Regions from separate parts of the Thauera sp. GDN1 genome, predicted to be linked through region 3. Evidence: predicted binding sites of a transcription regulator. Region 3 holds the regulator's gene; each other region holds the start of a gene.
The links. The regulator sigma-54, encoded in region 3, starts transcription at its own class of promoters, with help from an activator protein. The targets are predictions, from matches to a motif close to TGGCACGCTTNCTGCTNA.
Positions count from the first base shown of each region.

Region 1 (9,450 bases), 1.8 Mb from region 3:
ATCAGGCCGTTCTGCGGCGCAAGGATCACGCCGCGCTCGAGCACGTTCTCCAGCTCGCGCACGTTGCCCGGCCAGGGATGGAGCTTGAGCGCGTGCATGGCCTTGTCGCTGATGCCCGCGATGCGCTTGCCGTGCAGGGTCTCGAAGCGGCGGACCATGGCGTCGACGAGGGCGGGGATGTCGCCGGTGCGCTCGCGCAGCGGCGGAATCGTCACCGGATACACGTTGAGGCGGTAGAACAGGTCGCGCCGGAAGGTGCTGGCATTGACGGCCTTCTGCAGGTCGACGTTGGTGGCGGCGACGAGGCGGACATTGACCTTGCGCGTGCGTTCGTCGCCGAGGCGCTCGATCTCGCCTTCCTGCAGCACGCGCAGCAGTTTCGCCTGCGCCGGCAGCGGCAGCTCGCCGACTTCGTCGAGGAAAAGCGTACCGCCGTGAGCGCGCTCGAACTTGCCCGCCCGCGACGCATGCGCGCCGGTGAAGGCGCCGCGTTCGACGCCGAAGAGCTCGGATTCGATCAGCTCGTCGGGCAGCGCCGCGCAGTTGACGGCGACGAAGGGGGCGTCCTTGCGTGCGCTCGTCTCGTGCAGCGTGCGCGCGAAGCGCTCCTTGCCGACGCCGGTCTCGCCGAGCAGCAGGACCGAGACGTTGGTCGCCGCGGCGCGGCCGATCAGGTCGTAGGCGTGGAGGAAGGCGGCGGAGTTGCCGATGAGGTCGGGCGTCCGCCGCGGGCTGGCGATCGTGTGGCGCATGGCCTCGATCTCGTCGCGCAGTTCGAGCAGACGGCCGACGATGGAGTCGGCCTCGAAGTACGGCGTGAGCTCGGCCGCGTCGGGCCAGTCCTCGGCCGGCCTGCCGACGATGCGGCAGTGGTCGCGGCCCATCGCGGCGCATTCGACTTCCTTGAACAGGATGAAGCGTCCCATGAAGGCGCTGGTGTAGCCCGAGGCGTAGCCGATCATCATCCAGCACACCGGGTGGTCAACTTCGCCGAAGGCCTGCACATGCGCCTCGGCCTCCCAGGCGTTGTGCCACAGGAACTCGCCATAGAAGCCGTTGCCCGGTCCGCCGAATTCGAGGCGCACCGGCTCGACCCGTGCGCAGCCCTCCAGCATGTGCAGCTGCGGGCCGACCACGAAGGCATCGGCCGGATCGGATGCGCGACGGGTCTTGCGCGCCAGCTCGGCGTCGCGCATGCCGGAGGCGAAGCCCATGCGGGTGAGGATGCGACGGGCCTGCTGCTGGCCGACGGAGGCGATCAGTTCCTTGCGCAGCTCGGACATGGCGCCGGCGTGCAGGAGCAGCATGCGGTGCTCTCCCAGCCAGATGTGCCCGTCCTCGGCGGCAAAGCGCAGCAGGCTGCGCAGGTCCGCGCTCTCCGGGTATTGAATTGTGGGCAAGGGGCTCCTCCAGATTCATTTCGCGTCCGCTCTGCGGCGGGTCGTTTCCCAGCTCGAGCGCCAAGCTTAGCCGAGCAGGCTGCGCTTTTGGGGGGTGGGGCAGGGCGATCATAGAGAAAATCTCGAGAAAAATAAACGATTGGCACAATTCTTGTACTGAATCCAGGAAATCGTCGGCAAGGCGCATCAAATGCTGATCGAGGACAACCATATCGATGGAGGAGCGTGTACGGATGGGACAGAAATTTGCGGTGACGATCGAGGACAGCGGCGAGCGGATCGCATGCGCCGACAGCGACAACGTGCTGCGCGCAGAGCACGATCCCGGGCGCTGAGCGCTCGGTCCGACCGGGCATGAAACGGGCCGGAGGATGTAGATCCCCGGCCCGTTCCACATTCGGCGGCCGTTTGCTGCAGGGCAATAAATGGAATGAATCAAATGATCATCAGAATGCATCGGTTGATCATTTGGTGAAGTGGCGGATGCCATCCCGTCCCGGGTCAAATCTCGAGACCGCGCGGAAATACTGGAGGTGAAGGCCGTTCTGCGAGATTGGCACGGAATTTGTTATTAGCTCCTCGACGGCTAGACCGTGTTGATCAAACCGAAGGAGGGTAGGACATGAAGCATGCAGCGCCTGCGATCGACCTCAGTCGAAAGTTCGTGCGCCTGACCGAGCGCAGGCCCGACGGATTCGTGGAGTTCGAGTTCGCCATCGGCGACCCCGAGCTCTACGCCGAGATGCTGCTTCCGGCGGCGGCCTACGAGTCGTTTTGTCAGGTCAACGACGTCACTTTCCTCGGACCCCGGGAGGAGGGGCCGGTGGAGGAAGGCGCCGAGGACTTCAACTGGAACCTGCATCAAGCCACGCACCAGCGCTTCCGCTGAGCGTGACCACATAACCAAGAGGAGGAGCGTCCATGCAGATCGATCTGCGCACCGTCACCATCAAGCCCTTGCGGCACACCTTCGACAACATCGCCCGCCGCATCGGGGCGGACAAGCCTGCGTCCCGCTACCAGGAAGGCACGCTGGACATGCAGCAGACGGCGAACTTCCACTACCGGCCGACCTGGGATCCCGAGCACGACATCTACGACGCCTCGCGCACCGCGATCAAGATGGCCGACTGGTACGCGTTCAAGGATCCGCGCCAGTTCTACTACGGGGCCTACACCCTGGCGCGCGCCAAGCAGCAGGACACCGCTGAGGCCAACTTCGACTTCGTCGAGAACCGCGGCCTGGCGGCGACGCTGCCGGAGTCGGTGCGCGACACCGTGCTCCAGCTGCTGCTGCCGCTGCGTCACGTGGCCTGGGGTTCGAACATGAACAACGCCAGCGTCTGTGCCTACAGCTACGGCACCGGCTTCTCGCAGCCGCACATCTACCAGGCGATGGACCAGCTCGGCATCGCCCAGTACCTCACCCGTGTCGGCCTGCTGCTCGGTGACGTCGAGTCGCTGGACGAGGCCAAGCGCGCGTGGATGGAAGACGACACCTGGCAGGGCCTGCGCCGCTACGTCGAGGATTCCTTCGTGATCAAGGATCCGGTCGAGCTCTTCGTGGCGCAGAACGTCGCCCTCGATGGCCTGCTCTATCCGCTGGTGTATGAAACCATCATCGACGACGTGCTGTCGTCGAAGGGCGGCACCGCGGTGGCGATGCTCACCCAGTTCATGACCGACTGGTTCGCCGAGACCAGGAAGTGGGTCGACGCCACGGTCAAGATCGCGGCCGCCGAATCGGCCGAGAACAAGGAGGTCATGGCCGGCTGGCTGAGCCAGTGGCGCGATCGTTCGGCCGCGGCCCTGCTCCCGGTGGCGCGCATCGCCCTGGGTGATCGTACCGACGAGGTGATGGCCGAAGTCGTCCAGCAATTCAACGCGCGCATGGCCAAGGCCGGCGTCGCCATCTGAGGAGGCTTCCACATGTCGACCGTATTCCTTGCGTTGCAGACCAACGAAGACACCCGCCCGATCATCGAGGCGATCCTGCAGGACAACCCTTCGGCGGTGGTGGATGAGCAGCCCGCGATGGTGAAGATCAACGCCGACGGCCGCCTGGTCGTCCGCCGCGAAACCATCGAGGAGCTCATCGGCCGCGACTACGACCTGCAGGAGCTGCAGGTCAACATGATCACGATGTCGGGCAACCTCGATCAGACCGACGACGAAATCACCCTGTTCTGGAAATCCTGAGACCCCGAGGAGACAACACAATGGACATGCAAGTAGCCAAGAAGAAGCTCGGCCTCAAAGAGCGCTATGCGGTGATGACCCGTGGCCTGGACTGGACCCCGTCCTACCAGAAGATGGAGGACATCTATCCGTACATCGCCTACGAAGGGATCAAGATCCACGACTGGGACAAGTGGGAGGATCCCTTCCGCCTGACCATGGACGCCTACTGGAAATACCAGGCCGAGAAGGAGCGCAAGCTGTACGCGATCATCGACGCCTTCAACCAGAACAACGGCCACCTCAACGTCACCGACGCGCGCTACGTCAACACGGTCAAGCTCTTCATCAGCGGCATCAGCCCGCTCGAGTACGTCGCCCACCGCGGCTTCGCCCACGCCGGCCGTGCCTTCCCCGGCCCGGGCCCGCGCGTCGCCTGCCTGATGCAGTCGCTCGACGAGATCCGCCATGCCCAGACCCAGGTGCACGCGATCTCGAACTACAACAAGTACTACAACGGCATGCACGACTTCCACCACATGCACGACCGCGTGTGGTTCCTGTCGGTGCCGAAGTCCTTCTTCGACGACGCCATCACCGCCGGCCCCTTCGAGTTCATGGTCTCGATCGGCTTCTCGTTCGAGTACGTGCTGACCAACCTGCTGTTCGTGCCCTTCGTCTCGGGCGCGGCCTACAACGGCGACATGGGCACGATGACCTTCGGCTTCTCGGCGCAGTCCGACGAGGCCCGCCACATGACGCTGGGCCTGGAGGTGATCAAGTTCATCCTCGAGCAGGACCCGGCCAACGTGCCGATCGTGCAGCGCTGGATCGACAAGTGGACCTGGCGCGGCTATCGCGTGCTGACCCTGGTGGCGATGATGATGGACTACATGCTGCCCAAGCGCACGATGAGCTGGAAGGAGGCCTGGGAGGTGTACTTCGAGGAGAACGGCGGTGCGCTGTTCAAGGACCTCGCCCGCTACGGCATCACCATGCCCAAGTGCGCCGAGCAGATCGCCCTCGAGAAGGACCACCTGTCGCACCAGGCCTGGAGCACCTTCTACAACTACGCCGCCGCCGCCAACTTCCACACCTGGATGCCGGACGAGGACGAGATGGCGTGGCTGTCGAGCAAGTACCCCGAGAGCTTCGACAAGCACTACCGTCCGCGCTACGAGTTCTGGCGCGAGCAGGCCGCCAAGGGCAACCGCTTCTACAACAAGACGCTGCCCATGCTGTGCCAGACCTGCCAGATCCCGATGCTGTTCACCGAGCCGGGCGATCCGACCAAGATCTGCTACCGCGAGGTCGACTACAAGGGCGACAAGTACCACTTCTGCTCGGATCACTGCAAAGAGATCTTCGAGCACGAGCCGGAGAAGTACGTCCAGGCCTGGCTGCCGGTGCACCAGATCTACCAGGGCAACTGCTTCCCCGAGGGCACCGACCCGACGGTGGAGGGCTTCGACCCGCTGGCCGCCGTGCTGAAGTACTACAACCTCGAGCACGGTCGCGACAACCTCGACTTCGACATTTCCGAGGACAAGAAGAACTTCGCCGAATGGCGCGGCCAGGCGACGAAGAACATCTGAGCCAGCGGTGCCGCGGGCCGGCCCCGGCCCGCGGCCGACGACAAGACACCAGGAGACACGACATGGCTGTAGCCGCCATTTCCAAGTACGAATTCGCCCCCGCCGACACCCAGGACAAGTTCCACGGCGCTCGACTGCTCTACATCGGCTGGGAAGATCATCTGCTGTTCTGCGCGCCCTTCGCCTTCCCGTTCCCGCCGACGATGCGCTTCGGCGACGTGGTCGCCGGGCCGATGCAGGCCGCCTTCGGCTACCACCCCGACTTCGCGCAGATCGACTGGGCGAAGGCCGAGTGGTTCAAGTCGGGCAAGCCCTTCGCGCCCGACTTCGACAAGTCGCTGGCCGAGAACGGACTGAAGCACAAGGACGTGATCCGCTTCCGCACCCCCGGCCTCGACGGCATCAAGGGCTCGTGCAGCTGATCCAGTGCAAGGGTGGCGGTCCGCGCCTGCGGCCCGCCACCTCCGCACGACGGACAACGGACAGAACGGAAACGCATCATGACTTATGAACTGACGATTGAACCGATCGGCCAGACCATCGAGGTCGAGGACGGCCAGACCATCCTCGATGCCGCCCTGCGCGCCGGGGTGTGGCTGCCCCACGCCTGCTGCCACGGCCTGTGTGCGACCTGCAAGGTGCAGGTGGTGGACGGCGAGGTGGATCACGGCGAGGCCTCGAGCTTCGCGCTGATGGATTTCGAGCGCGACGAGGGCAAGACCCTGGCGTGCTGTGCGCGGCTGGAGTCGGACGTGACGATCGAGGCCGAGATCGAGGAGGAGCCCGATGCCGAGTCGATTCCGGTGCGCGACTTCCCCGGCACCGTGACCCGCATCGAGGCGCTGACGCCGACGATCAAGGCGGTCTTCATCGAGACCGACGAGCCGATGCACTTCCAGGCCGGGCAGTACGTCAATTTCTTCCTCGAGGGCGGCGAGTACAGCCGGGCCTTCTCGCTGGCCAATCCGCCCTCGACCGGGCGCGAAGTGGAACTCAACATCCGCATCGTCCCCGGCGGGCGCGGCACCACCTGGATCCACGAGCAGCTCGAGGTCGGCGAGCGCGTGCGCCTGTCCGGTCCCTACGGCCGCTTCTTCGTGCGCAAGTCGGCGCCCGAGGCCCTGCTGTTCATGGCCGGTGGCTCGGGGCTGTCGAGTCCGCGCTCGATGATCCTCGACCTGCTCGAGGCGGGAGACACGCGGCCGATGACCCTGGTGTACGGCCAGCGCCACCGTGGCGAGCTGTACTACCACGACGAGTTCCTGGCGCTGGCCGAGCGTTACCCCAACTTCACCTATGTGCCGGCGCTGTCCGACGAGCCGGCGGATTCGGGCTGGACGGGGTTCCGCGGCTACGTGCATGACGCGGCAGCGGCGCACTTCAACGGCGATTTCCGCGGCCACAAGGCCTACCTGTGCGGCCCGCCGCTGATGATCGATGCCTGCATCACCACGCTCATGCAGGGGCGCCTCTTCGAGCGCGACATCTACATGGAGAAGTTCTTCTCCGCGGCCGATGTCCAGCAGGTCCGCAGTCCGCTGTTCAAGAGAATTTGACTTATATCAACAAATCTCGAGATTGCGGCATTGAAGGGCCGGGATCCCGATAGAGTTCGATCGCTTTACCGTTTCATTTTTCCAACCTACCCGAACCGGAAGATACCGACCGGGTTCTGCAGGAGGAGCATTCACATGGCTATGACTGGCGTACTGCGTCCGGGACACATCTCGATGCGTGTCCTTGACCTCGAAGAGGGCATCAACTTCTACAAGAACGTTCTGGGTCTGGTCGAGACCGGCCGTGACGGCCAGGGCCGGGTCTATTTCAAGGCCTGGGACGAGCGCGAGCACAACAGCGTGCTGATCCGCCAGGCGGACACCGCGGGCGTCGATTTCTTCGCGTTCAAGGTGGCCGACAAGGCCACGCTCGACAAACTGGACGGCGACCTGCAGGCCTTCGGCGTCAAGACCGAGCGCATCCCCGCCGGCGAGATGCTCGAGACCGGCGAGCGCGTGCGTTTCGAAGTGCCCTCGGGCCACCTGATCGAGCTCTACGCCGAGAAGACCGACGTCGGCAACGGGCAGTCCTACGTCAACCCGGATCCCTGGGTCCCGGACGCCGAGCGCGGCATCGCGCCGACGCGCATGGACCACTGCCTGCTGTACGGCCCGGACATCGAGAAGGTGCAGGAGATCTTCGAGAAGGTGCTCGGCTTCTACCTCGTCGAGCACGTAGTCATGGAAGACGGCAAGACCGACCTGGCGATCTGGCTGTCGTGCTCCACCAAGGCCCACGACATCGCCTTCGTGCGCCATCCCGAGCCGGGCAAGCTGCACCACATCTCGTTCAAGCTCGACAGCTGGGAAAAGGTGCTGCGTGCGGCCGACATCATGTCGATGAACCGCATCTCGATCGACATCGGCCCCACCCGCCACGGCATCACCCGCGGCACGACCATCTACGCCTTCGATCCGTCGGGCAACCGCTTCGAGACCTTCTGCGGCGGCTACGACACCTATCCGGATTACAAGGCGGTCAAGTGGACCTGGGACGAGGTCGGCGCCGGCATCTTCTACCACGACCGCAAGCTCAACGAGCGCTTCCTGAGCGTGGTGTCCTGAGTGGCTGACCCGTCGCGGCCGCATCCCGGCCGCGACGGTGGCTGCCCGGAAAGGCCCGGGCGCGCGGTCAGCGCCTGGCCTGGGCGGCGAAGAAGTCCGTCGGCATGTGGCGGACCGATTCGAGCGTGCGCAGGATGTGTTCGGCGAGGATAGCGGTGGCGCGATCGGCGTCGCGGGCCATGGTCGCGTCGAACAGGGCCTCGTGCTCGGCATGAACGTCGCGCGGGATCGGCCGGCGGAACAGGCTGATGCGACGGTAGCGCTCGGACTGCTGGTACAGGATGTTCTGGAAGTGACGGATCCAGCGCGACGGACTGGCGGCGATCAGCGCATCGTGGAAGGCGCGGTTGCGTTTCTCCCAGTCTTCCGCAGCGGTGTGGGCGTAATCCTCCTGGTCGCCGAGCTTCTGTTCGGCGCGCGACAGGCGGTGGAAGGCGGCGACGATGCCGGCTTCCCAGTCCTCGCCGCCGAGGGCGATCGACTGCCGCAGGGCTTCGGTCTCGAGCAGGATGCGGGTGCGGGTGATGTCCTCGAAGTCCTCGATCGAGATCGGGGCGACGCGAAACCCGCGCTGGCCCTGCGCGACGACGAGCGCATCGGTGACCAGCAGCAGCAGCGCCTCGCGCAGGGTGCCGGCGCCGACGTCGTACTGGTCCTTGAGGTGCTCCACGCGCAGCTTCTCGCCGGGCGGGTGAACGCCCTCGATGATGTCGCGGCGCAGGCGCTGATAGGCGCCCTCCACGAGCGTCTTGGGCTCGACGGTTTCGCGGGGCGGGGCAAGGACGGTTTCGCTCATGATGGCGTGCGGATAACTTTGGTGGTGATGAGGAATTCTAGCTGAGCGGCGAATAAAACGCTTTAGATAAAAATCTCGAGAAAACGTATTGACGTCGATAAAGAGCTGATTTACCTTCGTCTTGTTGCCGCTAGCGGCGCCGTATTACAGGAGTTCGTGACATGAAAGTTGCCGTGCCCCAATCCACCGTCGCCTGGGAAGCCGCCCACGCCGCCGTCGAGGCAGCGGTCAGGCAGGCCGAGTCCCTGGGCGTCCGCATCAACGTGGCGGTGGCCGATGCGGCCGGCAACCTGGTCGCCTTCCTGCGCATGCCCGGCGCGTTCCCGCAGTCGATCTCGATCGCGATCGACAAGGCTTACACCGCGGGTGGCTTCGGCTTTCCGACCGGCAAGTGGATGGATGTGTGCGCCGGCAACGAGGGCATGAAGCTGGGGTTTTCGGCCCAGCCGCGCCTGATCGTGTTCGGTGGCGGCCTGCCGATCCGCGTCGGTGGCGAGCTCGTGGGTGGCATCGGCGTCTCGGGCGCCTCTGAAGAACAGGACGGCATCTGTGCGCGAGCAGGCCTGCTCGCGATCGGAGCCGATGACGTCGAGGGCTGAGCCCCTCGCACAGCTGAAACCTGTCGATTGCAGTCGTGCGGCGGTCCGCCCCTCTCCCTCTCCCCGGACCGCCGCGCGACCTGCATTCACCGGAATGATTCAAGACCAAAGGAAGGAAGTCAGGCATGAACAAGATCAAATGCGCGCTGATCGGCCCCGGCAACATCGGCACCGACCTGCTGTACAAGTTGAAGCGTAGCCCGGTGCTCGAGCCGGTGTGGATGGTCGGCATCGACGCCAGCTCGGAAGGCCTGGCGCGTG
Region 1 is NZ_CP097870.1:1,677,951-1,687,400, forward strand. Features, by position in the region: gene CKCBHOJB_RS07670 (sigma-54-dependent Fis family transcriptional regulator) at 1-1,400, opposite strand, end outside; gene CKCBHOJB_RS07675 (phenol hydroxylase subunit) at 2,023-2,289, shown strand; gene CKCBHOJB_RS07680 (aromatic/alkene monooxygenase hydroxylase subunit beta) at 2,322-3,317, shown strand; gene CKCBHOJB_RS07685 (MmoB/DmpM family protein) at 3,330-3,599, shown strand; gene CKCBHOJB_RS07690 (aromatic/alkene/methane monooxygenase hydroxylase/oxygenase subunit alpha) at 3,620-5,173, shown strand; gene CKCBHOJB_RS07695 (phenol hydroxylase subunit P4) at 5,236-5,595, shown strand; gene CKCBHOJB_RS07700 (phenol 2-monooxygenase domain-containing protein) at 5,674-6,729, shown strand; gene CKCBHOJB_RS07705 (catechol 2,3-dioxygenase) at 6,865-7,794, shown strand; gene CKCBHOJB_RS07710 (FCD domain-containing protein) at 7,862-8,590, opposite strand; gene CKCBHOJB_RS07715 (heme-binding protein) at 8,752-9,189, shown strand; gene CKCBHOJB_RS07720 (acetaldehyde dehydrogenase (acetylating)) at 9,315-9,450, shown strand, end outside.
Region 1: the regulator sigma-54 is predicted to act here: its motif matches at 1,955-1,972, upstream of CKCBHOJB_RS07675 (phenol hydroxylase subunit).

Region 2 (9,450 bases), 1.3 Mb from region 3:
AGCGCGTGGCCGCCCTTCTGGCGGAAGGCGTCCATCGCCTGCCAGGTGGCTTCGGCGGCGGCCGGACTGGGGTAGACGCAGCCCAGGCCGTGGGTGCCGATGGCGGCGACGTCCATGCCTTCGACCTGGGCGAAGTCCAGATGCAGGCCGGTGGCCACCACCAGGTAGTCGTACTCGATGCGCTTACCGCTGTCGGTGACGACCGCGTTGGCCTCAGGGTCGAACTCCGCCACCATCTCGCGCACCCATTCCACGCCGGCGGGAATCAGCTCGGCGTTGCGGTCGCTGACCTTGCTCACCGGCCAGATGCCGGTCGCCACGAGGGTGTAGCCGGGCTGGTAGTTGTGGATCTCCTTGCGATCGATGATCGTGATCTTTGCGCCGTCCAGCTCGCGCGACAGGCGGCTGGCAATGGCGAGGCCGCCCAGGCCGCTGCCGGCGATGACGATGCGGGCCGAGGTCTTCAGTGAAGCCTGTGCTGATTGGGGGCCGATTGACAGACCGGCACCAGCGACGACCGGCAGGGCGGACGCGCCGAACAGCAGGCGACGTCGCGTCTTGTCGACGTCGGGTGCTACGCAGGGGGGGGCAGGCGTGTGGGACATATGTCTCTCCTTCCCGGGCAGGGGCCTGTGCGGTGCGCACGGCGCCGGTTTTATCGTTGCTGCCTTTTCAATAATATAAGTAAATACTTAAATATACACACTGCAAGCAGCGCTATGTAACCGAGGTCACATAGCGCCGCCCTGCAGGAAGGCGAGGCGTACGACGGCCAGGGCGATGCCCAGCAGGCAGGCGCCCCCCGAGAACATCAGTCGCCAGGCCCGGTGCCGCGGCACGAAGCCGACGCCGCGCACGAAGCCCGCGCTCATGGCCCAGAACAGCGCCATGGCGGCCCAGTGGTTCGCACCGCCCTGCGGACCGGAGAGGGCGGCGGGCCAGGCGGTGATGCCGAGCATGATCGCGATGGCGGCCAGCAGCGGCAGCAGGCGGATGCCACCGGTCGGCGCGGCGGCCGGGCCGGCGAGCTTCGTGTTCATCATGGCCTCCTTGCTGCGGTCAGTGCGCACCACTGCCGTTCGGGTCGGCGGGCGCAGCGTCGAGACGGGCCTGCCGCAGCGCCTCGGCACGCGCCTCTTCATTCTCGCCCCACAGGGCGTTCAGGATGGCCAGCAGCACGGCGAAGCCGATGCCCAGGACCCAGGCGAAATACCACATGTCGTTCTCCTTGTTCGGTTTGCGGACGTTCAGTACGCGGAGTGTTCGTTCTCGCGGATGTAGGCGGTCGTGACCTTGCCCGCCATCACCTTGTAGGCCCAGCTGGTGTAGGCGACGATGATCGGCATGAAGATCAGCGTGGCCCAGAACATGATGCCCAGGGTGCGCTGGCTCGAGACCGCATCCCACACGGTCAGGCTCGCCGAGGGCACGGTGGAGGAGGGCATCACGAAGGGGAACATCGACACGCCCGCGGTGCCGATCACGCCCACGAGGGCGAGCGACGAAGCGACGAAGGCGGCCAGGGTGCGGCCCTTCCACACCAGCCACAGCGCGGCGATGCCGCCAGCGTAGGCCAGCGCCGGCACCAGCAGCGTCAGCGGCGAATTGGCGTAGTTGGCCAGCCAGGCGCCGGGCTGCAGTTCGACCGTCTTGGCGAGCGGGTTGGGCAGCGCCGCGGTGTCCACCGCCGAGGTGATGGCATAGCCGAAGCTGCCGTTGGCGATCCATAGCCCGGCGGCGCTGAAGCCGATCAGCATCAGGACGCCGAAGATCAGCGCGGCAGTAGTCGCGCGGCGCTGGATGTCGCCCTCGGTGCGGTGGGCGAGATAGATCGCGCCGTGGAAGGTGATCATCGCCGTGCTCACCACGCCGGCCAGGAGCGCGAAGGGGTTCAGCAGGCCCCAGAACGAGCCGGTGTAATAGGGCACCAGCGAGTCGTCGAAGTGGAAGGGCACGCCCTGCAGCAGGTTGCCGAAGGCCACGCCGAAGATCAGCGGCGGCACCGCCCCGCCGATGAAGAGCCCCCAGTCCCAGGTGCTGCGCCAGGTGGCGTTGTGGATCTTGCTGCGGTAGTCGAAGCCCACCGGGCGGAAGAAGAGCGCCCACAGCACCGCCAGCATCGCCCAGTAGAAGCCCGAGAAGGCCGTGGCATAGACGATCGGCCAGGCGGCGAAGATGGCGCCGCCGCCGGTGATGAACCACACCTGGTTGCCGTCCCAGTGCGGGCCGACGGTGTTGATGACGACGCGGCGCTCCTCGTCGTTCTGGCCGACGAAGGGCAGCAGCGTGCCCACGCCCATGTCGTGGCCGTCCATGATGGCGAAGCCGATGAGCAACACGCCCACCAGCAGCCACCAGATGAATTTCAGGGTCGGGTAGTCGAAGATCATGATGTCCGCTCCGGGATCAGGCGTGGGCGTGGTGGGTTTCGTTCATGTAGCGGCCGGTGCCGAGACTCCCCGGGCCCTGGCGGGCGAACTTCACCATCAGGTACATCTCGACGATCAGCAGCAGGGTGTAGAAGCCGACGAAGCCCGCGAGCGAGCCGTACAGGCTTTCCACCGTCAGCGTGGACACCGACAGGTGGGTGGGCAGCACACCGTAGATCGTCCAGGGCTGGCGGCCGTACTCGGCGACGAACCAGCCCATCTCGCAGGCCAGCCAGGGCACTGGCAGGAACCACAGCGCCCACCGGAGCAGCCACGGCCGCTGGGCGAAGTCGCCCTTGATCGAGTACCACAGGGCCAGGCCGAACAGCGCCAGCATCGCGAAGCCCAGCGCCACCATGATGCGGAAGGTCCAGAACAGCGGCGCCACCTTGGGCAGCGTGTCGCGTGCGGCGCGCTCGATCAGCGCGGGGGTGACGTCGTCCATCGAGGCGACGTACTTCTTCAGCAGCAGGCCGAAACCGAGGTCGGCCTTGACCTTGTCGAAGGCCTCACGCAGCGCGGCGTCCTGCGGGTTCCTGCGCAGCGCCTCGAGCAGCTTCACCGCCTCCACGCCCACCGTCACCCGCTCGCGGTTCAGTGCGTAGATCTGGTTGAGGCCGGGCAGCTCCTTGTCCAGCGAGCGCGTGCCGATGAGGCCCATCACCCAGGGAATGTGGAGGGCGAAGTCGTTCTTCATCTCGGCTTCGTTGGGCAGTGCGATAACGTTGAAGCTCGCCGGCGCCGGCTCGGTCTCCCACATCGCCTCCATCGCCGCGAGCTTGGTCTGCTGCGCTTCGCCGATCGCATAGCCCGACTCGTCGCCGAGCACGATCACCGAGCAGATCGAGGCGAAGCCGAAGGCCGCCGCGATGCGGAATGAGCGCTTGGCGAACTCCACGTCGCGCCCGCGCAGCAGGTACCAGGCCGAGATCGACAGCACGAACATCGCGCCGGTCACGTAGCCCGCCGACACCGTATGCACGAACTTGCCCTGCGCCACCGGGTTGAACACCACCGCCCAGAAGTCGGTGAGCTCCATGCGCATGGTTTCAAAACTGAACTCGGAACCCACCGGGTTCTGCATCCAGCCGTTGGCGATCAGGATCCACAGCGCCGACAGGTTGGTGCCCACCGCCATCAGGATCGTCACCAGCAGGTGCTGCTGGCGCGACAGGCGGTCCCAGCCGAAGAAGAACAGGCCGATGAAGGTCGATTCGAGGAAGAAGGCCATCAGCCCCTCGATCGCCAGCGGCGCGCCGAAGATGTCGCCCACGTAGTGCGAGTAGTAGGCCCAGTTGGTGCCGAACTGGAACTCCAACGTGATGCCGGTGGTGACGCCCAGCGCGAAGTTGATGCCGAAGAGCTTGCCCCAGAAGCGGGTCATGTCCTTGTAGATCGTCTTGCCGGTCATGACATAGACGCTTTCCATGATGACCAGCATCCACACCATGCCGAGCGTGAGCGGCACGAAGAGGAAGTGGTACATCGCCGTGGCGGCGAACTGCAGCCGCGACAGGTCGACGAGTTGCTCACTGACCATGGGTTTCTCCAGATGTCGTGTGTTGTTTTACGGTGGCCGGGGCGAGCACCTGCACGGCCATCGCGCCGGCGTCGACCGCCACCTTCGCGTCGCGGATGAACGCCCACCACAGCGCGGTGATCAGCGCCAGCTTGATCACGATGGCAAGGGTGAGATGACGTAACAGGCGTTGGTCGGACGGCTTCATGGGCGGGTACCAGTTGTTTCTGATCTGTCTCATATCAAACATCGTGCCAACGTGATATCCGGGCGCTAGTGCCCGGTAAAGCCTCTGTTGCGCGGCTTATTACAAGTCGAGCTTGTGCGGAGCACTGCCGCGCGACCACAATGGCGGTTAATTACTGCCACTTCTGACAGCGTCATGACAATCGATCCCCGCCCGCTTCCTGAACTCATCTCCTTTCTGGAAACGCTGCCCGAGCCCCATATCCTTTGCGATCGTGAGTACCGCATCATTGCGGCCAATACCGCCTATCGCAGTGCGAACGCGGGCGGGCGCAGCGTGATCGGTCGCACCTGCTACGAGGTCTCGCATCACTACAGCGTCCCATGCGACCGTGCAGGTGAATCCTGCCCGCTGGCGCGCAGCCTGCAATCGGGCCAGCGCGAGCGGGTGCTGCATCTGCATCACACCCCGCGTGGCGAGGAGTACGTGAATATCGAACTTTCGCCGGTGCGCGATGAAGCGGGCGAGATCGGTTGGTTCATTGAGAAGATGGAGCCGATGCAGGTGGCCCGCGGCGTGGCCGATCACCGCGCCATGATCGGCCGCGCACCCGCGTTCCAGCGCATGCTTGAATTGGTCTCCCGCGTTGCGCCGTCCGAGGCCAGCGTGCTGCTCCAGGGAGAGTCAGGTACGGGTAAGGAACTGGTGGCCACGGCGGTGCATGAAGCGAGTCGCCGTGCGGACCATCCCTTCGTCGTGGTCGATTGTTCGGGCTTGCCCGAGACGCTGTTCGAGAGCGAAGTGTTTGGTCATGAGCGTGGTGCCTTCACGGGGGCCGTAGCACGCAAGGCCGGCTTGGTGGAGGCAGCGAGCGGAGGCACCCTGTTCCTCGACGAGGTGGGTGATATTCCACTCAGCATGCAGGTGAAGCTGCTGCGGCTCCTGGAAACAGGCACTTACCGTCGGGTCGGCTCCACCGAACTGCGTCGTGCCGATATCCGCCTCGTCTCGGCGACGCATCGGCCCCTGCAACAAATGATCATCGATGGCAGTTTCCGGCAGGATCTCTACTTTCGTATCAACACCTTTCCGATCCGCGTGCCGCCCTTGCGCGAGCGCGCTGAAGACCTGCCTTTGCTTGTAGAGGCGCTGCTTGATCGGGTTGCGCCCCGCCGTGGCTTGAGTCTGTCCTCGGGGGCCATGCGCGTGCTGTCTGCTTATGCCTTTCCTGGGAATATTCGCGAGCTTCGAAACGTCCTCGAGCGCGCCAGCCTGATGTGTGATGGTGATGTGATCGGCCCGGAGCATCTGGCGGAAGAGGTGACCATTAATGACAACACGGGCGGCACTCGGCTGGATGGAGCGGTGGGCCGGGCCGCCATGGACGCCCGCGAGGCGCTATCGAACGGAGACGGTGTGGTCGACCTTGACGAACTGCAGCGTCAGGCCCTGCTGCGCGCCGTGCGTAGCCATACCGGAAGCCGGCGTGAGCTGGCGCGTAAGCTGGGGCTTAGCGAGCGGACCTTGTACCGGCGCTTGCAGGCGCTTGGTGTGCACGTCCCAAGGACTGAGTGAAGGCGTTCGCGGTGATTGCTTGGTTGAGCGCGGGTGAAGTTGGCATGTCGTTTGCTCTAGTTTCTTCTCCAACCAGTTCATGCCCACTCGCGTGTCGCCCTCCGCGCCACGCACGAACACCCTCATTATGAAGAAGGTGACAACCATCCCGATCAGAGACCAATCAACTTGGGCTAAGACCTTTCGCCGTCTTGTGGGCGCGGTCCTATTCGCTTGCGTAGCCGGCGGGGCCTTGATGGCCTTTCGTGGCGAAACCGTCACGGTTGTTGAGGTGCGCCAGGGGGAGTTGCGCCAGTCGGTGGTGGCTAGCGGGCGCGTGCGCACGCCCCTGCGCATCGAGATGTCGGCGCAGATTGCCGGGCGCGTGACGGAGGTCGGAGTGCGCGAAGGCGATGCCGTTCAGCCAGGCCAGACCCTGATCCGCCTCGACGAGCGTGAGTGGGAGGCGACCGTTAATCAGGCGCGTGCTGCGGTCGTGCAGGCCGAATCCAGGCTGCGTCAGCTCCAGGAGTTGGGGCTGCCAGTTGCCGAGCAGGCACTGCGGCAGGCCGAAGCCAATGCGGTGCAGGCGACACGCAACTATCAGCGGGTCAGCGAACTCGTCACCCGCGGCTTTTACAGCCAGGCGCAACTCGACGATGCGCTGCGCGCGCGCGAGGTTGCCGACAGTCAGTTGCGCAGCAACCGCCTGCAACTGGCCAGCCAGCAGGCGGGGGGCAGCGAGAGTGAGTTGGCGAGAAGCAGCCTTGAGCAAGCGCGTGCCGCACTGGCGGTCGCCGAGGCGAGGCTGGGCTATGCCACGCTGCGTGCGCCGGTCTCGGGCACCGTTTTGACGAGAACCGTGGAGCCCGGGGACACCGTGCAGCCGGCCCGGGCATTACTGACGATCGCTCCGCTGGGCGAGACGGAGCTCACCGTACAGATCGACGAGAAGAACCTCGGCCTGCTCAAACTGGGCCAGCTCGCGCTGGCCTCGGCCGATGCCTACCCGGGCGAGCACTTTGCTGCCGAACTCATCTACATCGCACCCTCGGTGGATGCGTTGCGGGGCTCGGTTGAAGTGCGCCTGCGCGTGCCCGAGCCGCCGCCTTACCTGAAGCACGAAATGACCGTATCGATCGACATTGAGACGGCTCGCAGGGAGCAGACGCTCATCGTTCCTTCAGAGGTCGTGCGAGGACTTGACGAGGGGCACCCCTGGGTAATGGTGGTAAGAGATGGGCGCACACAACGCCAGGCGGTGCGCCTCGGGCTGCGCGGCACGGGCAGCGTGGAGATCCTTGAGGGCGTCTCACAGAGCGATACGCTGTTGCCATCGACAGACGACAAGCCGGAGGGCCGTGCAGTTCGGACGCGTGCCGCATCATGAAGTCCTGGCTGCCTTTTGAGTGGATTGCTGCCTTGCGCTTTCTGCGCGAGGGCCGAATGCAGTCGCTGCTGATTGTCGTAGGTGTGGGCGTGGGGGTCGCTGTGATCGTATTCATGTCGGCTTTGCTGTCGGGGCTGCAGGCCAATCTCGTGCGCCGCACATTGAGCTCACAGGCCCATGTCGTGCTTTTGCCCGCTGAAGAGGTCGCACGCCCCCAAGGCACGACGGGGGAAGAGGCAATCCGCCTGCAAAAACAGGCGCAGCGCCTGCGCTCCATCGACCAGTGGCAGCAGATTCGCGACCGGTTACATGACTGGCAGGAAATCGCGGCGGTGTCGCCGGTGGCCTCTGGGCCGGCCTTTGTCGTGCGCGGGGACGCGAACAAGGCGATCACCTTGATCGGTATCGACCCCGCGCACTACAACCGGGTCATCTCGCTTAGCGATCGCCTTACCGCAGGCCAGTTGCGGGTCGGCGCGGGCGAGGCGGTCATCGGCATTGAGCTGGCCAAGGACCTCGGCGCCGACGTCGGTGACAAGCTGCGTATTAGCAGTGCAGGCAGCGCGGCGGAGACCCTGACCATCACCGGGCTGTTCGATTTGGGTAACAAGGGTGTCAATGCACGCAATGTGTATGTTGGACTGCGCACCGGACAGACGCTGCTTGACTTGGTCGGCGGCGTGTCCAGTATCGAACTGGCCTTGTACGACCTTGACGAGGCCGAGCGCGTTGCCCAACGCATTGCAGCACAAACCGGTTTGATCGCCGATAGTTGGATTCGCACCAATGCCCAGTTCGTTACCGCGCTGACCTCGCAGCGGGTGTCGAGTAACGTGATCCGGTTCTTTGTCGGCCTGTCGGTTGCCTTCGGCATCGCCAGCGTACTGGTCGTGTCGGTCATCCAGCGCAGCAGGGAGATCGGGATCTTGCGTGCGATGGGAGCCACCCAGGCACAGATGCGGCGCATCTTTCTGTTGCAAGGCGGAATTGTCGGGTTTTGTGGGTCCTTGCTGGGCTCGGGCTTGGCCTGGAGCTTCTTACTGATGTGGCAACTGATGGCGCGTAATCCCGATGGCACGCCGCTCTTCGTGATCGCGTTCGAGCCGCTCCTTGTCGGGGTTGCCGCCGGTGGCGCCAGCCTGGTCGGCATCCTCGCAGCACTGCTTCCGGCTCGTCGCGCGGCCAGCCTAGACCCAGTGGTGGCAATCCGTGGCTGAGCCCGTCCTGCACCTTGAGGGGATTCGCAAGGCCTACGGCAGCGGCGATACCGAGTACGAGGTATTACATGGCATCGATCTGCGCCTCGAGCGTGGTGAGTTCGCAGCGCTCATCGGCCCGTCCGGTTCAGGTAAGAGCACGCTGCTCAACCTGATCGGCTTGCTCGACCGCCCCACTGCGGGTCGCCTGGTGATCGACGGTGAGGAGACCTCTGCGCTGGATGATACCGGCCTGACGCGCTTGCGCGGGCAGCGCATCGGTTTCGTGTTCCAGCACCATCACCTGATACCCGCTTTCACCGCCGAAGAAAACGTTGCCATGCCGCAGTTGGTCGCGCTTGGTTGGCCGAATGCGGCCATGTTTGCACGGGCAGGGGCGTTGCTCGCACGGGTGGGGTTGGCGGAGCGCAGGCAGCAGCTTGCCAATCGGCTATCCGGGGGGCAACAGCAGCGCGTCGCCATTGCCCGCGCACTGATGATGGCGCCCTCGCTGGTCCTGGCCGATGAGCCCACCGGCAACCTCGACACGCACTCGGCAGACGAGGTCTTTGCACTGCTGCGCGAGGTCAATGAGCAGCTGGGGACGAGCTTTCTGATCGTGACCCACGATCCGCGTCTCGCCAAGCGTTGTGATCGCGTCATCGAGCTTATCGACGGGACAGTCGTCGCCGATCGTCCGAACGCACTGCGATAGGTCATCGCCATTACGCAGCACCGACACCTTCTTGCTTCGAAACTGCCAATCATGCCAATTCTGCGCCAGAAGAAACTCAAAATGGCAGGCCGTCCCTTAGTCCTGCGAGGCGCGTGAGCCTCGTGTTGCCTCGAAAGCCATCAGCGACGCATGGTGAATGCTGTGAGCTGGTTATGGCGCGAGAATTGCTTCGGGTCCGCGAGCCGGACTGCGTTGCAGCATATCGAAGCAGCTAACGCGTCCGGGCTAAAAGCGAGCCGCGGACTGATAAGACGAACTTCAGTCGTCGGCCGTCTTTGCTGTCGTTAGGGAGAACCATGTCGTGCATTTCCAGGCGATCGAAGGTCGTGACACAGGGCTGATTGGTTACCTGCTGAGTGATCCGGACGAACGCGTCTCCGTCATCGTCGATCCGCCGCGGTCGTGTGTCGATGTGGTTCTCGCTCTGCTCGCGGAACAC
Region 2 is NZ_CP097870.1:2,260,513-2,269,962, reverse strand. Features, by position in the region: gene CKCBHOJB_RS10435 (FAD/NAD(P)-binding oxidoreductase) at 1-605, opposite strand, end outside; gene CKCBHOJB_RS10430 (cyd operon YbgE family protein) at 732-1,043, opposite strand; gene cydX (cytochrome bd-I oxidase subunit CydX) at 1,060-1,218, opposite strand; gene cydB (cytochrome d ubiquinol oxidase subunit II) at 1,248-2,390, opposite strand; gene CKCBHOJB_RS10415 (cytochrome ubiquinol oxidase subunit I) at 2,407-3,969, opposite strand; gene cydP (cytochrome oxidase putative small subunit CydP) at 3,959-4,156, opposite strand; gene CKCBHOJB_RS10405 (sigma-54-dependent Fis family transcriptional regulator) at 4,331-5,710, shown strand; gene CKCBHOJB_RS10400 (efflux RND transporter periplasmic adaptor subunit) at 5,946-7,079, shown strand; gene CKCBHOJB_RS10395 (ABC transporter permease) at 7,076-8,296, shown strand; gene CKCBHOJB_RS10390 (ABC transporter ATP-binding protein) at 8,289-8,990, shown strand.
Region 2: the regulator sigma-54 is predicted to act here: its motif matches at 4,188-4,205, upstream of cydP (cytochrome oxidase putative small subunit CydP).

Region 3 (9,450 bases):
GGCGCTTGTCCAGCATCGCCGAATAGATGACCGCGTTGGCGAGCACCTTCTTGACGTAATCGCGGGTTTCGTCGAAGGGAATGGTCTCGGCGTAGATCGCGCCTTCCAGGGGCTGCACGTCCCGCCAGCGCCGTGCGCGCCCCGGCCCGGCGTTGTAGCCGGCACTGGCCAGCACCGGATGGGCGTCGAGGTCGTTCATGATCAGGCGCATGTAGCTGGTACCGAACAGCACGTTGGTGTGGGGGTCCTCGAGCAGTCCCGGGTGATAGCCGGAATAGCCGATCTTGTTCGCCACCCACTTGCCGGTCGCGGGCATCACCTGCATCAGGCCGCGGGCGCCCACGCTCGAGCGCGCCGGTGCGGCAAAGCGGCTCTCCTGGCGCATCAGGCCGTATACCCAGCCCAGGTCCAGGCCCTGCGCCCGCACCTGGGGTTCGATCAGCTCGCGGTAGGGGGTCAGGAAGCGCAGCTCGAAGTTGCTGCGCGGGTTGGCGAGTTCGGCGGTGTTGATCGCGCGGTCGTAGAGCTCGTTGCGCAGCGCGAGGTGGGCGGCGCCGAGGCGGAACTGCTCGTCGCGCTCGCGCACGCCCCATACCCATTCGCGGATCGCCTCGGTGCGCATGTCGAGCTGGTAGAGCGCGAGCGCGCGGCGCAGGCTGGGGTCGCGCTCCGCTTCCTCGAGCTTGGCACGCGGCAGCGGGGCGGTGGCGGGCGGCGTCATGAAGGGCTGGCCGAGCTCCTCGGCGGCGAGCATGCCGTAGAAGTGCGGTTCGGCGGCGATGCGCACGAACAGCGAGTCGGCGGCGTCGCGGTTGCCGGTGGCGGCGTGGGCGCGACCCAGCCAGTAGATCCATTCCGGCTGCTCGCGCTCGTCGGCGGGCAGGTCTTCGATCGCGCTGCGCACGCCGCGCCAGTCCTGCGCACGCAGATTCGCGCGTACCCGCCAGGCGCGCTGCAGGGGCGTCGTCTCGATGTCGCCGGCTGCGGCGTAGAGGGCGCGCGCCTCGGGCAGGCGATCGATGGCGGCGTGCATCGCCATCACCAGGTTGGCGTAGTTGCGCTCCTCGGCGCTCAGGCGGTCCTGGATGCGCAGCAGGCGCAGCTGGGCGGCGGGAACGTCCTCGCGGGCGAGACGCACCAGCGCGGCCAGGGCGAGCTCGCGCCCGGCCCGCGTGACCGCGAAGTTGGCCGGCAGGCGGTCGAGCCAGGGCGCGGGCGAGCGGATCGCCTGGTCGAACTCCGCGTGGCCGGGGGCGCTGCCCGGAGGCAGCAGCGTGAGGCTGGCGAGCGCGGCGTCCGGATTGCGGGTATCGACCTGGCGGCGGATGCGCTGCCAGATCCGATCCTCGCTCACCAGTCCGTTGCCGACCGCGCTGCGCAGCGGCAGCTCGCAGGCGGCGTGGGCGTCGATGAGGCCGGCCCATTGCTGCGCCACCTCGTCGAGCGCGCTGCGCTCGCCGGTGAGGATGCGGGCGGTCCACGCCGAACAGCGCAGCTCGCCGTCGGGGTTCTTCAGCTCCGGGTACAGGCGCAGGAAGGCGGCCCAGTCGCCGTCCTTGGCCAGGCGGCGCAGCCAGTCGGCACGCAGGCGCTCGCCGAGGTTGCTGCCGTCTTCCTCGGCGAGGAAGGCTTCGAGCAGATGGGCGGGCGGGGGCTCGCTGCGGGCGAGGAGGTTGACGAGCAGCCAGTAGCGCGGATAGGCGTCGAGCACATGGGGCTCGCGTACTGCGGCCAGCCGTTCCAGGGTGTCGCGGTCGCCCTTGCGCAGGGCCTCGCGAGCGGCGACGATACGGTCGGCTCCGGTCTCGCTGCCGACCTGTGCGAATGCTCCGCCTGGGAGCAGGAATGCTGCAGCGAACAGGGTCGCCCGTAATGCCTTTCTCATGCCTGATGATGCCTCCGTTGCAGGCCTACCATACCACAAGCGATGACCTCCTTTTCCGCACCCGAGCCCGAGCTTGCCGCCAGGCGCAAGCATCTTCGCGAGCATGCGCTGAAGTTGCGCCAGGCCTTGCCGGCCGAGCACCGGGACGCGATGACCGCGCGGCTCGCCGCCCACCTCGATGAGCTGATGAAGAGCCTGGCGCCGCGTGCGCTCGGCTTCTGCTGGCCCTACCGCGCCGAGCCCGACCTGCGCGCCTGGGTGCGCGCCTGGCTGGCGGCTGCGCCCGGACGGGTGGCGGCGCTGCCGGTGGTGGTGGAGCGGCATGCGCCGATGCTGTTCCGGCGCTGGGACCCGGACGTGCCGATGGCGCTCGATCGCCACGGCATCCCGCATCCGGCCGCGGGCGAGGCGATGGTGCCGGAGGTGCTGCTGGTGCCGCTCAACGCCTTCGACGACCGCGGCTACCGCATCGGCTACGGCGGCGGTTACTTCGACCGTACGCTGGCCGGCATGAAGACCATCGCGGTGGGGGTGGGGTTCGAGGTCGGTCGCGTGGCGGACACCCATCCGCAGCAGTACGATCTGCCGATGCAGTGGGTGGTCACCGAGGCCGGCGTGATGCGGCCGCGGGCATGAGCGCGGGCCTTGCCGGCGCGCCTCCCCGTCGCGGCGGAGGCGGCCGGGGGCTAGGGTCCGCGGATCAGCTCCCGGAGAGGAACATGCGGTAGACCGGATTCCCGGTCTCGGCGACGTATTCGTAGCCGAGGCGCTGCAGGAAGGCGTCGAACGCCGCCTTGTCGGCGGGCGGCACCTGCATGCCGACCAGCACGCGGCCGAAATCCGAGCCATGGTTGCGGTAGTGGAACAGGGAGATGTTCCAGTCCGAGCGCAGGTTGGAGAGGAAATTCATCAGCGCGCCGGGGCGCTCGGGGAACACGAAGCGGTACACGACCTCGTTGTCGACCTGCGGCGCGCGGCCGCCGACCATGTAGCGCACATGGGTCTTGGCCATCTCGTCGTCGGTGAGGTCGAGCGCCGGCAGTTCGTGGCGCTCGAGCATCTCCACCAGGCGGCCGACCTCGTTGCGGTTGTGCACGGTGACGCCGACGAAGATGTGCGCCTGCTGCGGATCGGCGTAGCGGTAGTTGAACTCGGTGATGTTGCGGTTGCCGAGCACGCTGATGAACTTCCTGAACGAGCCCGGCTTTTCCGGGATCGTCACCGCCAGTACGGCCTCGCGCTGCTCGCCGAGCTCGGCGCGCTCGGCGACGAAGCGCAGGCGGTCGAAGTTCATGTTGGCGCCCGAGGCCACCGCCACCAGGTTCTTGTCGCGCAGCTTGTTGCGACGGGCGTATTCCTTGGCGCCGGCGACGGCGAGCGCGCCGGCGGGCTCGAGGATGGAGCGCGTGTCTTCGAACACGTCCTTGATGGCCGCGCAGATCGCGTCGTTGTCGACCACGATCATCTCGTCGACGTACTGTTGGCACAGGCGGAAGGTCTCGGCGCCGACCTCCTTGACCGCCGCGCCGTCGGCGAAGATGCCGACCTGATCGAGCGCGATGCGGCGGCCGGCGGCCAGCGACTGCGTCATCGCGTCGGCATCGACCGCCTCGACGCCGATGATCTTCGTCTCCGGGCGCAGGCGCTTGATGTAGGCGGCCACGCCGGCGATCAGGCCGCCGCCGCCGACGCAGCAGAACACCGCGTGGATCGGCTTGGTGTGGGCGCGCAGGATCTCCATGCCGATCGTGCCCTGGCCGGCGATCACGTCGGGGTCGTCGAAGGGATGGACGAAGGTCAGCTTCTCGGCCTTCTCCAGCTCGAGCGCGTGGGCGTAGGCGTCGGAATAGGATTCGCCGGCGAGCACGACCTCGCCGCCGCGCGCCTTGACCGCGTCGATCTTGATCGCCGGCGTGGTGCTCGGCATCACGATCACCGCGCGCACGCCCAGCTTCGCCGCCGACAGCGCCACGCCCTGGGCATGGTTGCCGGCAGAGGCGCAGATCACGCCGCGCTTCATGGCCTGCGGCGACAGGTTCGCCATCTTGTTGTAGGCGCCGCGGATCTTGAAGCTGAACACCGGCTGCATGTCCTCGCGCTTGAGGTAGATGCGGTTGTGCGCGCGCGCCGACAGGTTGGTGGCGAGATCGAGCGGGGTCTCGACGGCGACGTCGTACACCTGTGCGTTGAGGATGCGTTCCAGGTAATCCGTGGGGGTGGTCATGGCCGGCCAGTGTGCTGCTGTAAAGCGGTCGACGGTAACAGCCGCGGCCGGCGCGCCGCAAGTGCAGCGCCGGCGAAGGCGGGCGGGGGCTGGCAGCGGGACTGGGGCGTCGTGCCGTTAGCGTGCGCCGTTGTCGTCGGCCGCGCGCAGCGCGCGGGTCTGGCGCTCGATGAACTCCTGGGTGGAGTCGATGCCGCGCAGTTGCAGGATGGTGGAGCGCACCGCGGCTTCGAGCAGCACCGCCAGGTTGCGGCCGGCGGCGACCGGCAGCACCACGCGTGCGATCTTGACGCCGAGGATGTCCTGGGTCTCCTGCTGCAGCGGCAGGCGGCTGGGATCGTCGGGGCCGGGCTGGCGGCGGTCGAGGTGGCAGACCAGGCGCAGGCGCATCTTCCGCCGGCATGCGGTCTCGCCGAAGATGGTGCGGATGTTCAGCAGGCCGAGGCCGCGCACCTCGATGAAGTCCTGCAGCATCTCGGGGCAGCGCCCTTCGAGCACGGTGGGCGCCACCCGCGACAGCTCGACCACGTCGTCCGCGACCAGGCCGTGGCCGCGCGAGATCAGCTCCAAACCGAGTTCGGACTTGCCGGCGCCGGAGTCGCCGGTGATCAGCACGCCCAGTCCGAGCACGTCCATGAACACGCCGTGCAGCGAGGTCTTCTCGGCGAGCTCGCGCGACAGGTACAGGCGCAGGTGGTCGATGACGCTCGCCGAGGGGTGGCGCGCGGTGAACAGCGCGACGTCGTGGGCTTCGCAGATGCCGTGGATGATGTTCGGCACCTCGCAGCCGTCGGCGACGATGATCGCCGGCGGGCGGGCGGAGAGGATCTCGTTGAGGTGGCGCGCGACCTTCTCGTTGGACTGGCGCTGCGCCCACGCGAGCTCGGCGGTGCCGAGGATCTGCAGCCGCGTCGGGTGGATCAGGTTGAGGTGGCCGATCAGGTCGGCGGGCCAGATCTGCTCGTCGCCCACCGACAGGCGCGCGTCGAGGTTCCCGCTGACGTGGGTCAGGCTCAGGCTTTCGCGATGGGCCTCATACAGCCGCGCTACGCTGGTCTGCCGCATCGGCGCCCCAGGTCAGGAACATGCGGTGGATGTGGGCCGCGTCCGGCGCGTTCTGCAGCGCCTCGCGGAATTCGCGGTCGCTGAACATCTGCGCGAGCTCGGACAGCAGCTGGAGGTGGGTTTCGTTGGCCTGCTCGGGTACCAGCAGCACGAACAGCATGTTGACCGGGCGGCCGTCGGGGGCGTCGAACTGGACCGGGGCCGCGAGGCGCAGGAAGGCGCCGGCGGCGTCCTTCAAGCCCTTGATGCGGCCGTGCGGGATCGCGATGCCCTGTCCCAGCCCGGTGGAGCCGAGGCGCTCGCGGGTGAAGAGACTGTCGAAGACGGTACTGCGGGCGATGCCCTGGTTGTTCTCGAACAGCAGTCCGGCCTGTTCGAAGACGCGCTTCTTGCTGCTCGCGTCGAGATCGACCACCACGTTGGACAGTGGCAGGAGTTGGGATATGAGGCTCATTCGCTGGTGGGCTCGCGCTGCGCCCCTTGTGCCGATGCCACGCAGTGTGGGCAGCCGGTCCGGGGCGCGTGGCAGTCGCGTCGTGAAAACGCGCGCATTATAACCACACCCCGGACACGGGGCTGTAACGAAGGCGTCAGGCTTCCGGTTCCTGGTGCTTGAGCGTCTCGTGGTTGTGGTCCGACTGCTTCTGCTTGTACTTCTGGACCTGGCGGTCGAGCTTGTCGGTCATGGCGTCGATGGCCGCGTAGAGGTCGGCATCGTCGCTCTCGACGAAGATGTCCTTGCCACGCACGTGCAGGGTGACTTCGGCCTTCTGCTTGAGCTTTTCGACCGACAGGATCACGCCGACGCTGGTGACGTTGTCGAAGTGGCGGATGACGCGGTCGAGCTTGGAAGTCACGTAGTCGCGGATGGCGGGGGTGACTTCGACGTGACGCCCGGTGATGTTCAGGTTCATGGTAACTCCTGTTGTTGTCAGAGGGACTTGCGCAGACTGACCGGCGGGATATTGAGGGATTCGCGGTATTTGGCGATCGTTCGCCGCGCGACCACGATACCCTGCTGGCCCAGAATTTCTGCAATCTTGGCGTCGGACAGCGGCTTTTTGCTGTCTTCCGCATCCACCAGCTGGCGAATCAGCGCGCGAATCGCCGTCGAGGATGCCGCTCCACCGGTATCGGTGGCGACGTGACTGCCGAAGAAATACTTGAGTTCGAATACGCCGCGCGGGGTCGCCATGTACTTCTGCGTGGTGACGCGCGATACGGTGGATTCGTGCAGCTCGAGCTGGTCTGCGATCTCCCGGAGGGTGAGTGGCCGCATCGCCACGTCCCCATGATCGAAGAACTGCCGCTGCTGGTCAACGATGGCCTGAGACACGCGCAGGATGGTGTCGAAACGCTGCTGCACGTTGCGGATCAGCCAGCGCGCTTCCTGCAGCTGACCGCTCAGGCCGCCGCCCTGGGCACGGTTCTGCTGCAGCAGGCTGGCATAGAGGCGGTTGATGCGCAGGCGCGGCATCGCCTCCTGGTTGAGGCTCACGGTCCACCGCCCGCGCAGCTTGCGCACGACGACGTCGGGCAGCACGTAGCGCGTCTCGGCATTGGAGTAGCGCGAGCCCGGATGCGGGTCGAGGCTGCAGATCAGGGCCTGGGCGGCGCGCAGCTCGTCGTCGTCGCAGCCGGTGAGTTTCTTGAGCTTGGCGAAGTTGCGATCGGCGAGCAGCTCGAGGTGGCGGGTGACGATCTCGAGGGCGAGCGTGCGGATCGGGTCCGGCGGCAGGGCGCGCAGCTGCAGGGCCAGGCATTCCTGCGGGCTGCGGGCGCCGACGCCGATCGGCTCGAGGTTGTGCACGTGATGCAGCGCGATCGTCAGCTCGTCGAGGTCGACCTCGGATTCCGGGGGCAGCAGCTGCAGCAGCTCCTCGAGCGGCTGGTGCAGGTAGCCGTCGTCGTCCAGGGCCTCGATCACGAAGCGCACCAGCGCGCGGTCGCGATCGGAAAGCTGGGACAGGGCGACCTGCTGGTCGAGGTGCTCGCGCAGCGAGATGCCCGAAGCCTGCAGGTCCTGGTAGTCGACGTCGTCGTCGTCGCCCTCGCTGCGGCTCGAGGCGCCGGTGCCGACATTGGACCAGTCGATGCCCTCGTCCTCGCTGCTGCCTTCGCCGCCTTCGCGGCGCTCGCCCTCGCCGGCCGGCGGTTCGGCTGCGGCTTCCTGGGCCTGCTCGCGCTCGGGCGGGCTGCCCGCGGGCGGCGCGGGCGCGAAGTCCGAGCCGTCGCCGTCCTCGCGCTCGAGCATCGGGTTGTCGACGAGGATGCGCTCGATCTCCTGGTTCAGCTCGATCGTCGACAACTGCAGCAGCTTGATCGACTGCTGCAGCTGCGGCGTCAGCGTGAGGTGCTGGGAGAGCTTGAGCTGGAGGCTGGGCTTCATCGCGATTTTCGGTGCGCGCCCTCAGAGGCGGAAGTGTTCGCCGAGATAGACCTGGCGCACGCGCTCGTTCTCGATGATCTCGCCGGGCTGGCCGCTGGCCAGCACGCGGCCCTCGCTGATGATGTAGGCGCGGTCGCAGATGCCGAGCGTCTCGCGCACGTTGTGGTCGGTGATCAGCACGCCGATGCCGCGTTCCTTCAGGAAGCGGATGATCTTCTGGATGTCGATCACCGCGATCGGGTCGACACCGGCGAAGGGTTCGTCGAGCAGGATCAGGCGCGGATCGGTGGCCAGCGCGCGGGCGATCTCGCAGCGCCGGCGCTCGCCGCCCGACAGCGAGATGGCGGTGTTGTTGCGCAGGTGGTGGATGCCGAGCTCGTGCAGCAGCTCGTCCAGGCGCTCGCCGACCTGGCGCTTGTCGAGGCCCTGCAGCTCGAGCACGGCCTGGATGTTCTCGGCCACGGTGAGCTTGCGGAACACGCTCATTTCCTGCGGCAGGTAGGACAGGCCCAGGCGCGCGCGGGCGTGGATCGGCAGGTGGGTCAGGTCCTTGCCGTCGAGGCCGATCTGGCCGCCGTCGGCACGCACCAGGCCGACGATCATGTAGAAGCAGGTGGTCTTGCCGGCGCCATTGGGGCCGAGCAGGCCGACGACCTCGCCCGAGCCCACCTCGAAGCCGACGTCGTGCACCACGGTGCGCGCCTTGTAGCGTTTTTGGAGGCCGGCGACCTTAAGCAGACTCATCGTAGGGCTCTTTCAGCAGCTTGCGGATCAGGTCGGGCGCGAAGCCGCGGGTTTGCAGGAAGCGCGCCTGGCGCGCCCATTCGCGGGCATCGGCCGGCGGCGTGGAAAAACGGCCGCGCAGCACGGCACGGGCGCGCTCCGCTTCCGATTCTACGCACTCGGTGGCGAGAGCCTCGTCGATCAGGTCACGGTCGATGCCGCGGCGGGCGAGTTCGCTGCGTAGGCGGCCGCTGCCGAAGCGCGCCGCCTTGCCGCGCACGAAGGCCTCGGCGTAGCGGCTGTCGGACTGCAGGCCGAGCTCGCCCATGCGTTCGATGACCGCCTCGATCTCCTCGGCGTCGCCATGGGCGGCGAGCTTCTTCGCCAGCTCGGCGCGCGAATGGTCGCGCCGGGCGAGATGGCGAAGGGCGCGTTCACGCAGGCTCGGTTCGCCCATGCTCGACGTCCGGCGCTCAGGCCTCGGCGGATGCCGGGGTGGTCGGCGCCGCAGCCGCCAGTTCGGGCAGGCCGACGGCGACGCGCACCTTGTTCTCGATCTCGCGCGCCAGCGCCGGGTTGTTGCGCAGGAACTCGCGCGAGTTGTCCTTGCCCTGGCCGATCTTGTCGCCCTGGTAGGCGTACCAGGCGCCCGACTTGTCGACGATCTTGTGCTCGACGCCGAGGTCGATGATCTCGCCCTCGCGCGAGATGCCCTCGCCGTACAGGATGTCGAAGTGCGCCTCCTTGAACGGCGGCGAGACCTTGTTCTTGACCACCTTGACGCGGGTCTCGGAGCCGACCACCTCGTCGCCCTTCTTGATCGTGCCGGTGCGGCGGATGTCCATGCGCACCGAGGCGTAGAACTTGAGCGCGTTGCCGCCGGTGGTGGTCTCGGGGCTGCCGAACATCACGCCGATCTTCATGCGGATCTGGTTGATGAAGATGACGAGGGTGTTGGTGCGCTTGATGTTGGCGGTGAGCTTGCGCAGCGCCTGCGACATCAGGCGCGCCTGCAGGCCGGGGAGCTGGTCGCCCATCTCGCCCTCGATCTCGGCCTTGGGCGTCAGCGCGGCGACCGAGTCGATGACGACGATGTCCACGCCGCCCGAACGCACCAGCATGTCGGCGATCTCGAGCGCCTGTTCGCCGGTATCGGGCTGCGAG
Region 3 is NZ_CP097870.1:3,523,271-3,532,720, reverse strand. Features, by position in the region: gene CKCBHOJB_RS16225 (lytic transglycosylase domain-containing protein) at 1-1,885, opposite strand, end outside; gene CKCBHOJB_RS16220 (5-formyltetrahydrofolate cyclo-ligase) at 1,928-2,521, shown strand; gene ilvA (threonine ammonia-lyase, biosynthetic) at 2,586-4,109, opposite strand; gene hprK (HPr(Ser) kinase/phosphatase) at 4,227-5,174, opposite strand; gene ptsN (PTS IIA-like nitrogen regulatory protein PtsN) at 5,143-5,628, opposite strand; gene raiA (ribosome-associated translation inhibitor RaiA) at 5,765-6,088, opposite strand; gene CKCBHOJB_RS16195 (RNA polymerase factor sigma-54) at 6,106-7,563, opposite strand; gene lptB (LPS export ABC transporter ATP-binding protein) at 7,585-8,307, opposite strand; gene recX (recombination regulator RecX) at 8,294-8,743, opposite strand; gene recA (recombinase RecA) at 8,760-9,450, opposite strand, start outside.